2 regions of the Heliorestis convoluta genome follow, and region 2 is predicted to be linked to the other one. Evidence: riboswitches for the same ligand, from Rfam matches in the RefSeq annotation. Region 2 holds a riboswitch; the other holds the start of a gene.
What was found. Region 2 has a riboswitch for magnesium ahead of mgtE (magnesium transporter). Riboswitches for the same ligand answer to the same signal wherever they lie in the genome.
Positions count from the first base shown of each region.

Region 1: linked by a shared signal. The riboswitch ahead of mgtE (magnesium transporter) and the one ahead of mgtE (magnesium transporter) in region 2 are both predicted to bind magnesium.

Region 1 is NZ_CP045875.1:620,911-626,874, reverse strand. Features, by position in the region: gene FTV88_RS02840 (YybI family spore inner coat protein) at 1-157, shown strand, start outside; gene mgtE (magnesium transporter) at 237-1,628, opposite strand; gene mgtE (magnesium transporter) at 1,697-2,689, opposite strand; M-box (ykoK) riboswitch at 3,020-3,182, opposite strand; gene FTV88_RS02825 (nitroreductase family protein) at 3,371-3,919, shown strand; gene FTV88_RS02820 (hypothetical protein) at 3,912-4,610, shown strand; gene FTV88_RS02815 (putative endonuclease domain-containing protein) at 5,159-5,653, shown strand; gene FTV88_RS02810 (DEAD/DEAH box helicase) at 5,611-5,964, shown strand, end outside.
Region 2 is NZ_CP045875.1:469,532-475,495, reverse strand. Features, by position in the region: gene FTV88_RS02105 (N-acyl-D-amino-acid deacylase family protein) at 1-961, opposite strand, end outside; gene mgtE (magnesium transporter) at 1,167-2,255, opposite strand; M-box (ykoK) riboswitch at 2,636-2,802, opposite strand; gene FTV88_RS02095 (ABC transporter ATP-binding protein) at 3,296-5,176, opposite strand; gene FTV88_RS02090 (ABC transporter ATP-binding protein) at 5,148-5,964, opposite strand, start outside.

The DNA of each region.
Region 1 (5,964 bases), 150 kb from region 2:
CGTAGACTTTAACTATGATGGCGTTTTTGAACTACTGGCTTTTCAGCGAATTTATGGTCGCTATCGTGCCGATGGTTTGGGCGATTTGATCACAGTACTTAAGTGGAATGGGAATCGCTTTACACCTACGCTGCAGTGGGTAGGGATTTTTGGGTGATACATTGTGAAAAAGCCGCCAGAAAAACTTTCTGGCGGCTTTTTTTGCAGATAGGCTTAACAAAAACACATGGGATCAATCAAAGCAAGCCAATGGCTCCCAAATACCACGTAGCAACAGAAAAGTAAATCAGCACACCAAAGATATCGCCAATCGATGTAATAAGAGGAGCACTGGCAATGGCAGGATCAAGGCGCATACGACTAAGAGCAAAAGGAAGAGACATACCAATGACACTACCAACAAGTACGACCATAATCATAGTGAGAGCGACAACAAGGGCCACTTCCGGTCCAGCACGGAAAAAGCCAATGGTAGCAACAGCAGCACCCATGGCCAGACCCATCAACCCAGCTACAGCCACTTCTTTTCCCAGAAAGCGAGTCCAGTCACGAAGTTGTACGTCACCTGTAGCCAGGGCTCGAACCATCAATGTGGCAGCTTGACTGCCTGCATTGCCACCGCTATCCACCAACAAAGGAAGAAAAAAGACTAAAGCCACAACAGCAGCAATGGTATCTTCGTAGTAAGCAATGGCAGCACCAGAAAAAATGTTCATAAAAACGAGAAATAGGAGCCAACCAATTCTTTTTCGGAAAAGCATGGGTATCGTTGCATCTTTAAGGCTTGTTTTGAAAGAGCCAATCGATGCCATTTTATAAAAATCTTCTGTTGCTTCTGCTTCCATAACATCCATGACATCATCGGCTGTAACAATGCCTACAAGGACACCTCGGGTATCAACAACAGGAAGGGATAAGTAGGAATGTTGTTCTATAAGCTTAGTCACAACATCTCGATCTTGATCAATACCGACAAAAACGAGATCCGTAGACATGACTTCTACCACTTTTTGCTCTTTCGAAGCCCAGAGTAATTTACGAATCGGTACAATGCCTCGTAACCTTTGCTCACTATCAACAACGTAAAGATAATATTTACTTTGCAAACCAATCTCATGATTGCGCAGAAAATGAATTGTATCAGCTATCCTATACTGTTCTGGAATTGCTAGAAATTCCCGGGTCATAATGGTTCCAACAGAATCTTCAGGATAAGAAGGCAAGGCTGTCTTTTCTCTAGGGAGTTCAGAATATTTTGTCAACTCATCTTCCGTAAGTTGTATAAAGGTGTCCACTTGATCAGCATTGCTTTGATGAACCCAGAAGATAACAACACTTTTACCTGTTACAGCAAGAGAAATATAAAGACCAAAAATACCAGTAGAAAAGTGAATCGAGTCTAGTTCAGAATAAGAATAAGATTGAACATGAGGACCTAGGAAAAAAATCAATCTTCTATCGGTAGCGACCAGCACGCCTTCACTTTGAATCGTTTTGCCAGCTAACATGGCATCATAAGGATAGACAAGAAGATGAGAAAGAATTGTTTCTTTCTTATCTAAGTTTTTCAAGGCTCTTTCAAGCCATTTTTCTTGATTAAGATCTTGAGCTATATTTACTTTTTTCATAACGATCACCTTTATCTAAACAGTAAAATTCACCTCTGTAATGATGCTTTCTCTAAAAAGCCTTTCTTTTACATCATACCGACAGAACCAAGGTACCAAGTCGCGATGGAGAAGTAGATAAGAACGCCTGCAATATCGGCAATGGATGTAATAAGAGGCGCACTGGCTGTAGCAGGATCAAGGCGTAAACGGCTCAAAGCAAAAGGTAAGGACATACCAATCACACTGCCGACAAGAACAACAACCACCATGGTTAAAGCAACAACGACAGCCACTTCAGGACCTGCGCGGAAGATGCCAATGGTAGCAACGGCGAGACCCATCGCCAGACCCATCAAGCTTGCGACGGCAACTTCTTTCCCTAAGAAGCGAGTCCAGTCACGGAGCTTTACGTCACCTGTAGCCAAAGCACGAACCATTAAAGTAGCAGACTGAGAACCAGCGTTACCACCGCTATCAATCAAAAGGGGAAGGAAAAAAACAAGAGCTACAACCGCTTCAATGGTCTCTTCAAAATAAGCAATACCGGCACCGGAAAAAATATTCATAAAGACAAGAACTAACAACCAACCTACGCGCTTTCGAAAAAGCAAACCAACAGTGGCGTCTTTTAGGCTTGTTTTCAACAAACCAACAGGTGCCATTTTATGAAAATCTTCTGTTGCTTCCTCTTCTACAACATCATAGACATCATCCGCATCAATGATGCCAACAAGAACGCCTTGATCATCTACCACGGGGATGGAGATAAAATCATGCTGTTGCATTAATTTGGCTACAGCTTCTCGGTCCATGTTCACATTGACTGATACTACCTTAGACTGCATAACATCGGACACAGTTTGCTCATCAGAAGCACTTACTAAGTTGCGAATGGGAAGCAAACCTTTTAATACGTTTTGGGGATCGGTAACATAGAGATAATATTTATTCTCTCCATTGATTTCATGTTGTTTTAGAAACTGAATTGCATCTTTGACACTGTAATGTTCTGGTACAGCCAGAAAGTGTGTAGCCATGATAGAACCTGCTGACTCATGGGCATAAGTCTTTGTTGTCAAAGAGTGTCACCTCCATAATGGCAGGAGGGGAAAGGCTATATCAAAAGAGATAAGGCACTTTTGAGTACAGAATCCCTCTCCTCCTGCAAGTGTTATTTTCGTATTCGTTGCCTTGTGGTTCGGAAAATAGATAGTATTACTCCTAGAGTCAGGTGGCGGTTCTGGGTCTGCACTCATGAGCCTCACCTCCTTTTTCTAATAAAAATAAAACACACCTTCGCTCTTTAAGAGTGAAGGTGTGTTAATAGCATACCTATAAAAGTATTGCTCAAAAAAAGCAACACAAAAACAAAGGCATTCTAACAAAAGGGCATAGAAAGTAAACTTTGCCCTTCTCCCCACTCGTAGAGCTTCAGCACTGTACAGCATAGGACTGGCCAGCTACATTAACGAAGACCTTAAGCCGATCTTCACTGTTGACCCATTGGCGTCTCTCGACATTTCTGGGCAGTAGCATATCTCCGTACAGGAGCCTCACCTAACGGGAATGTATGGAATTTTTACAACATCGTTACCTTAGCATACTTTCAAGTATGTTGTCAACGAAAAAAAGACAACTGATCGAGACTTGTGGTACATAGTTTATAGATTTTATAGTAAAATCTATAATGGCTCGCTAAGAGTCTCGCCGTAATCGTTTGCACAGAACCTGATCATCTTTATGAAGGGAGAGGAGCTTCAATGTTAGACTTATTAAAGTCTCGAAGAAGCATTAGAAAGTATCAGGATAAAAAAGTAGAAGAAGAAAAAGTAGATGCCATTCTAAAAGCGGCCTTGCTATCCCCATCTTCAAGGTCTAGAAGACCTTGGGAATATATAGCAGTTACAAACCAAGAAGTACTGAAAAAGCTTTCCCAGTGTAGAGAACATAGTTCTCAGTTCTTAGCAAGTGCTCCATTAGGAATTGTTGTAATCGCAGATCCCGAGGCTTGTGACGTTTGGATAGAAGATGCCTCTATTGCTTCCGTCATAATCCATCTTACGTCTCATTCCTTAGGGCTTGGTTCTTGCTGGATTCAGGTAAGAGAGAGAATGCATAAGGAAAATGTGAAAGCAGAAGAATATGTTAAGCAGCTTTTAGGAATACCAGAAAAATATCATGTTGAGTCTATTATCGCAGTAGGTTACCCAGCAGAAGAAAAAAAGCCTTACGACGAAGAAAAGTTACTTTACAACAAAATCCATAGAGAAACTTATGGAATTATAAAGAGAATTCCCAATATTGATTAGAAAAGAGAGAAGAATATCGATGGAATACAGAAGAATAACCAGTATTTCCGATCCCTTATTCAAACAGATGCACCAACTCATGCAAAAAGTATTTCCTCCAGAAGAAGTGTTGGAATTTGACCTTTGGAAAGAGCCTTTAGAAGATCCAGGAATCCGTGTCTTTGTAGCCTTACACAATGGTGAAGTCGTTGGAACCACAGAGTATCGTTATTATGAAGACTTTAATGTGGCCATGACTGACTTTACGATCATTGGTCAACCAGGCCTGTCTATAGGTCCTTTTTTAGCCAAAAAGCGTACGGCTGATTTGGAAGAACTGGCCACGCAGCAGGGTAAAAAACTGTATGGCACCTTTGCCGAGATTTATGATCCCTATCGAGTTAAGCAAAATGAATTTGGTGGCGTAAAACCAATGGACCCTTTTGTCCGGAGAGAAGTACTGTCGCACATGGGTTTTAAACGCATTGATATTGATTATGTCCATCCTTCATGGAAAAATGATGGAGAAGCTGTAACGGGGCTTGATCTATGCTTTCTTCCATCCGATGACAGCCTGGACTGTCTGGAAGCCGATCTTGTTGTGAAATTTTTAAGACGCTACTACGCTGTCTTGTCTAATAAACCAAAAGCGTGGATGGAAATGATTGAAAAAATTCAAAAGCAAGATTGCATTGCTTTACAGCCTCTGTGAAGTGACCTAGAACTGAGGGTACAGGGGAGAAAAATAAAAACAAATGAAGCGACAAAATACGACAAAGGTTAGAAAGAAAAATATGATAAACTACTATTAATTTTTACTTCCGTAGTTTACTCCTCTCAATCAATGCTTCAGAAACTTAACACATCTTTGTTTTGCTTTTCAAAAGGGAGTTAGATAATAAGCTCTTTTAGCGATTCAAAATGACTGATTGTTTTGAGATAAATTTTTGCAATTTTACAAGCAGGAGACGACCTATTTAATCTAAGCATATCGCCATCAGAGTTCGATTGTCTAAATGTAGGCAATCGATTTTTTTTTGAAATTTATAGAATATAGAATTTTTTGATGAGATATCAATTATGTGAAAGAAGAACATAAAAGACATGTCGAAAGTTAAAGACAGTTTGACCTTGATTTGCAGAAGCTTTTTAGCAAGTGCTTATTCAAATAATAAGGCTGAGACTACATAAGTATACGGTAAAAGGAAAGTATATTTGCTAATTTTAGGAAATTCATCGTACTAAGAAGGTGATTTGAATTTGAAAGAAGAGAAAAAAACCAAAGAAAAAGGTGAGAAGAGACAAAGTGAAAACAACAGCAATAACAAAAGTCTAAGAAAGGGTTCAAGCTCCTCAGAAGATCTTTTCATGGAAATCTTTGCAGATACCTTTGGTTTGGAAAAGGTACAATATCTCATGCCAGAACAGCCTTTTGAAGATATCTACGGCTATCCTCGTCGAATCGATTATGCTTTATCAATAGGCTATGAAAAATACGCCTTAGAAATCGATGGACAAAGATACCACGATCCCTTGCAAGTAGCCAAAGATAAATTTATCGACGATCTGATTCGACAAAACAGTCTCATCTACCAAGGATGGAAAGTATACCGCTGGGCCTATCGCCAATTGACGCAAAGTCCCGAACAAGTAAAAAGTGAACTGGTGCAATTTCTTGGCAACAATCCCCATCTTCAGATTTGGCCGATTTTTTGCCCAAACAACGAGCATCGCAGATCTCTTCAGGCGATCTAGAGCTGCGAGAACACCAAAAAGCAGCTTTAGAAGAACTAGCAAAATTACGCCGCGAAGGCAATTCTATCGCCTTGCTCACCCATGCCACGGGAACAGGGAAAACAACAACAGCCGTTCTTGATGCCAAAAAGATGAATCTACCCACCCTTTTGTTGGCGCATACGCGAGAACTGGTCGAACAAGGTGCCTCCACTTTTGCTCGTCTATGGCCGGAAGCAAAGGTCGCTATTATCGATGGAGATGGGATCCGAGGAGTTCATCATGAAGTGCACCCATGGCCTTATCAAGCTATGGAGCAAAGCAATAAGAAT
Region 2 (5,964 bases):
TTCTTTCAAAAAGTGCTTTGACATGACCGTATTGGATTGCTACATCGGTTTTGCGTGCTACAGTGATTACTTCATCAAAAGCTTCTAGAAGCTGATCCGATTCACTGCGCAGGTGGACTGCTAGTACTTTATCAAATTCTTTCACGACTCTTGCGTAGACCTCAAGCTCTTCTGTCGTTATCGCTGTTTGCGGATAATATTCTAAGGCCACAGAAAAGCCAGGTGCACCCGCAGAGAGGGCATCGCGCAATAGAGAAGCCATGGCTTCAATTTGTGAGGGGCTGGCTTTCTGATCTTCTTCACCAATGACAAGATTTCGCAAATTTCGATAGCCTACAAGTTGACTGTAGTTGAGGCCAAGAGGTCCAAGCTCTTTTTGGAATTTGGCAATGGAAGGAACTGAATTACCACAGTTTCCACCGATTTGGGTTGTTATGCCTTGTAATAGCCTGATTTCAGCTTGCGGATTGGTGCCCAGATATCTTTCGTTGTGACTATGTACATCAATAAAGCCAGGCGTTATACATCGACCTTCCGCGTTGATGATCTTGCAATGAGGGGACAACAGAAAAGGTTCCTTTTCATTCGCCATAAAAGTAAAGCTTTCGTTATGAAGACCGGCCATAGACTGCGTAGAATCGGTGTTGTCTTGATGACCACTCGTATCAGAAAGCTGGAGGCTATGGAAGAAATCATTTTCTTCTCTAAAAAGAGCAACAATTCGATCGCCTTCTATGGCTACAGCACCCCTATAAGGAGGCGCCCCTGTACCGTCTACAATCTTTCCGTTCCAGACTATATGATCCCACTGCACTGGAATTGGTTCCGGTGCTCTGGAGCGATTGACGGCCCCTAGATCCTGAAAAGCAAAGGCGCCTTTTCCAAGGGCAAAGCCTGTTCCAGCTGTTACAACAGCAAGACCTCCATAGAGGAGGAATTTGCGCCGGCTAAAATCTTTCATAAAATCGTCCTATGCCCCCTCGTCCTTGACTTTATAGCAGTTTTCGACATTGAATCTATCGACTCCTGCTTGAAAGTGCATAAGAAAAGGGATTTAACTGGGAATTGGCATAGGAATGTTGAAACTAGAGAAAAAAGAAGCTATAAAAAAGAAAAAACCCGCCCTTGTAAAAAGGCAGGGATTTATATTGTAATCTCATCCTTTGCTACATCATACCAACATAGCCAAGATACCATGTGGCAATGGAGAAGTAGATCATGATGCCCGCAATATCAGCAATCGAAGTAACAAGAGGACCGCTGGCCGTAGCAGGATCAAACTTGAGTTTATTCAAAGCAAAGGGCAAAGACATACCAATTAGGCTACCTACAATAACGACAATCTGCATCGTTAAGGCAACAACGACAGCCACTTCTGCACCACCACGATAGAAACCAATGCCAGCAACAGCAAGACCCATGGCCAGACCAAGTAAGCCAGAAACAGCAAGTTCTTTACCTAAGAAACTAGCCCAATCGCGTAGCTTTACATCGCCTGTGGCGAGAGCACGAACCATCATCGTTGCCGATTGGGACCCAGCATTGCCGCTACTTCCGATCAGTAAAGGAAGAAAGAATACAAGGGCAACCATGGAAGCAATGGTATCTTCATAAAAAGCAATGCCTGTGCTAGAAAAGATGTTCATAAAAACTAAGACAAGCAACCAACCGACTCTTTTTTGAAAAAGCAGTGAAACACTGGCTGTTTTTAGACTTGTTTTTAAGGCACTCACGGAAGCCATTTTATGAAAATCTTCTGTTGCCTCTGCTTCTACAATGCCTAGAATATCTTTGGTATTGATAATACCAAGGAGCTTCCCTTGATCATTGACAACAGGCACAGAGAGAAACTCACGACTTTGAATGATCTGGGCAACTTTTTCACGGTCTTCGTTTACATGCACAGAGATCACATCAGGACAGGCAATCTCGGCAATCTTTTGATTTTCCGAAGCAGTGAGTAAATTACGAATCGGTACGATGCCTTTTAGTACTTGCCATGAATCCACAACATAGACATAGTACTTGCTTTTTTGACCAATCTCATTTTGACGCAAAAATTGTGTTGCTTCTGCTACGGTAAATTCTTCTGGCACAGCCAAGAAGTTGTCGCGCATAACGGTGCCAACAGATTCAGGGGCATAGGTATCAGCTGTCTTCGTAGCATCAATGGTTTCTGTAAAGTGAGTGTGACGAAAAGTTTCTCGATCCTGATCTGCAGAAGAAAGACTGTGAAAAGGAATCGCTTTTGTCATCAAAATCACCCCTCCTGTCTTTTTTCGAGCAGGAAGGTCTCGTCCTAACTTACATCTATCCTGTAATAGGCGTGAGGACTTTATGAGACGTTCCTATGAAGTTATAGAACAGTGTCCTCGCCGGGTCTGACTCGGTACTCATAAAGTCCTCACCTCCTACTAGTCATGACAACATTGTCTGAAATCAAAGAATTATTACGTCATTTTGAAACTTGAGATATACTGTATACTATTTAAACCCTCACAGAAAAAGTGAGGGTTTAAATGCGTTCACGAAAAAATAAGATTGTCTCAATTTTGCTGCCTCTTTGTGCTATCATTAAAAAGGGGCAATGCAAAAAAGAAGGATTGCCATCCTTACGCAGACAACCTTATGTTATGCATACCTCACTCGTTGAGCTTTGGCACTGTACAGCCTGGGCTGAAAAGCCCGGTTACGTTAAAGAGGACCTTAGGCCGATCCTCTTTGTTAACCACATTGGCGTCTCTCGACATTTCTGGGCAGTAACGTATCTCTGTACAGGAGCCTCACCTAACAGAGGTTATATTAATATTTTGAACAAATTGACTGTAGCACACAGAATAAATCCTGTCAATCTTTTTTTGCAACAGATCGTATTGACTCCTCATGCCCCCACCACAAATTACCTATTTTCGTGCTAAGGCCCCATGCCCACTTGGGCACAACCAAAGATGAAAATGCTATTTTCGTACTAACCCCTCATGCCCGCCCGGGCACAACCAATGATGAAAAATCTATTTTCGTATTAACCCCCCTTGCAAACACAATAGGTAGTTGCGTATAGCAGGAAGTTTCGCCAAGCTATTCCGACGGAAAGTAACAATCAGCAAAAAGCCATCTGGGCCTGGGCATCACGCTTTCCGGAGCGGGACTTGGGACCTCAGCTGTCGCCAGCTTGCTGGCGGTAACAGCGTGGGACCAGTCCAGAGCGGACGAAAGCGTGATGCCCAGGCCCCTGCACAAAGTAACCCCAACGTAATCAGGAAAAGTCTGAAGGCCCATAAAGGATAAAGCCAGTTCACCCCGCAAACTGACTCTGATACAAATCCGCATAAAACCCTCTCAAAGCAAGAAGCTCTTGATGAGTCCCTTTTTCAATAATATCCCCTTGATTCATCACCAAAATAACATCAGCATCTTTAATCGTAGAAAGGCGATGAGCAATAACAAAGCTAGTCCGATTTTTCATCAATTGCTGCATCGCTTTCTGAATCTGAAGCTCTGTTCGTGTATCGACACTGCTCGTTGCTTCATCTAATAGTAAAATTTTAGGATCAGCAATAATGGCCCGAGCAATCGTTAACAACTGCTTTTGCCCTTGAGAAATATTCGATGCCTCTTCTTGGAGAACCGTCTTATAGCCATCAGGCAAGGCGCGAATAAAATCATCAGCATAGGCAGCCCGCGCCGCCGCTTGAATCTCCTCGACGGTTGCATTCTTTTTCCCATAGCCAATATTCTCTTGAATCGTACCGCTAAAAAGCCACGTATCCTGCAGCACCATGGCAAAGATACTTCGAACTTGTTCTCGTGACAAATTCGTCGAATCGACGCCACCAATTCGCAATTGTCCCCGATTGATCTCATAGAAACGCATCAGCAAATTGATCAGTGTTGTCTTTCCAGCTCCTGTTGGACCTACAATTGCGACCGTTTGACCCTCTTCGATATCTAGATGCAAATCTTTGATCAGCAAACCATCGCCATCACTAGCGGTAAAGGTATCAGCATCGTAGCCAAAACCTAGGTGATGAAAGGACACATTCCCACGAATCGCCTCGATATCAATGGCCGAAGCTTCTTCTTTTTTCTCCTCTGCTTCATCTAATAAAGAGAAAATCCGTTCTGCAGAAGCGATGGCGTTTTGAATCATCGTCGCAATGCTGGCAATTTGCCCCATAGGTTGCGTAATTTGTTGCGTATATTGAATAAAAGCCTGCACATTTCCGATTAAAATGCTGCCATTGACGACCATCAAGCCACCAACGATACTCACAAAGACAAAGCCTAAATTTCCAATAAAAATGACCAAAGGCATCATAATGCCAGAAAGAAACTGAGCACGCCAACCAGCTTCATAGAGACGTTCATTCATTTCATCAAATCGTTCAATCGCTTGCTCCTCATAGCCAAAAGCTTTGACGATAGGATGACCTCCAAACATTTCTTCCACATGGCCGTTTAAATGCCCCAGTTCCTTTTGCTGGTTGCGAAAATAATTTTGTGAATAAGAAGCAATGAACCGTACAGCCAACAAACTGAGCGGAATCGTGATAAAAACAACAAGCGTTAACAAAGGGCTAATCAGCAACATCATTACAACAATGCCAACGACAGTGACAGAAGAGGTAATGATTTGCGACAAACCTTGCTGCAAAGAATTGTTGATGTTATCAATATCATTAACAGCGCGGCTCAACAGATCGCCCGTAGAATGCTGATCATAATATTGCAAGGGGACCCGCGTTAACTTACCTTTTAACTCACTTCGTAAAGTAGCGACGGTTCGCTGGGAAATGCCCGCCATTAAATATTGTTGTATAAAAGCAAAAAAGGAGGCAAAAAGGTAAAGAACCACCAAGATCATTACAACTTGGCCGATAAAGGTAAAATCAATGGGGAGGCCCCTTGTCACACTTTCAAAAATCGATGTCGTAGCACTTCCCAATATAACAGGGCTGAGCACATTAAAAAGGGTAGACAAAAGAGCAAAAACCGCAACAGCCACTAACTTCTTGCTCTCTGGCTTTAAGTAGCCCGCTAGACGCAACAGTGTTTTCTTAAAATCTACCTTTTTACTAGCCCCTTCTTTTTCTTCTTCTATTACTTCATCTGCTTTTGCCTCATTGCCTTTTTGCGCAACTTTCGGCTTACCTATAGGTCCCTTCCTCCTTCTCATGCTGCGACTCTACAATTTCTTGATAAACTTTATTTTCTCGCAACAGTTCTGCATGCGTCCCTATGCCTGCGATTTCACCTTTTTCTAACACAACAATTTGATCAGCCTTTTTTACCGTACGAATCTGTTGCCCTACATAAATAATGGTCCTATCCTGAATAAACCTTTTCAATGCTTTGCGTAGCTTGGCCTCCGTTTGGTAATCGAGTGCAGAAAAAGTGTCATCAAAAATATAGATCTCAGGCTTACGAAGGAGAGCACGAGCAATGGACAGCCGCTGCTTTTGACCACCCGACAAATTCCCACCGGCTGGTTGAACCATGCTATAGATGCCCTTTTCTTTTTCATTGACAAAATCAATCGCTTGGGCCACTTCTAGCACTTCGAGAACTTCTTCATCGGTTGCCTCCGGCTTTCCGAAGCGAATATTCTCTGCAATCGTTCCAGCAAATAAAGCTACTTTCTGCGGCACATAGCCTATCTTTTGTCGCAACTTTTTTTGCGTCATCTCCTTCGTATCAACACCATTGATGAGAATCGTCCCTGATTCGGGGTCATAAAAACGAAGGATCAGCTGGACTAAAGTCGACTTTCCCGCGCCAGTACCACCAAGAATCGCCGTCGTTTCTCCCGGCTTTGCAACAAAGGAAATGTTCCTAAGGGCAGCTCTCTCTGCTCCAGCATAGCGAAAAGTGACCTTTCTTAATTCCACCCAACCCTTTTTTCCTCTATCCGATGTCTCTACCTCAGGGTCTCTAATCACCGCTGTAAACTCTAGAACTTCTTGA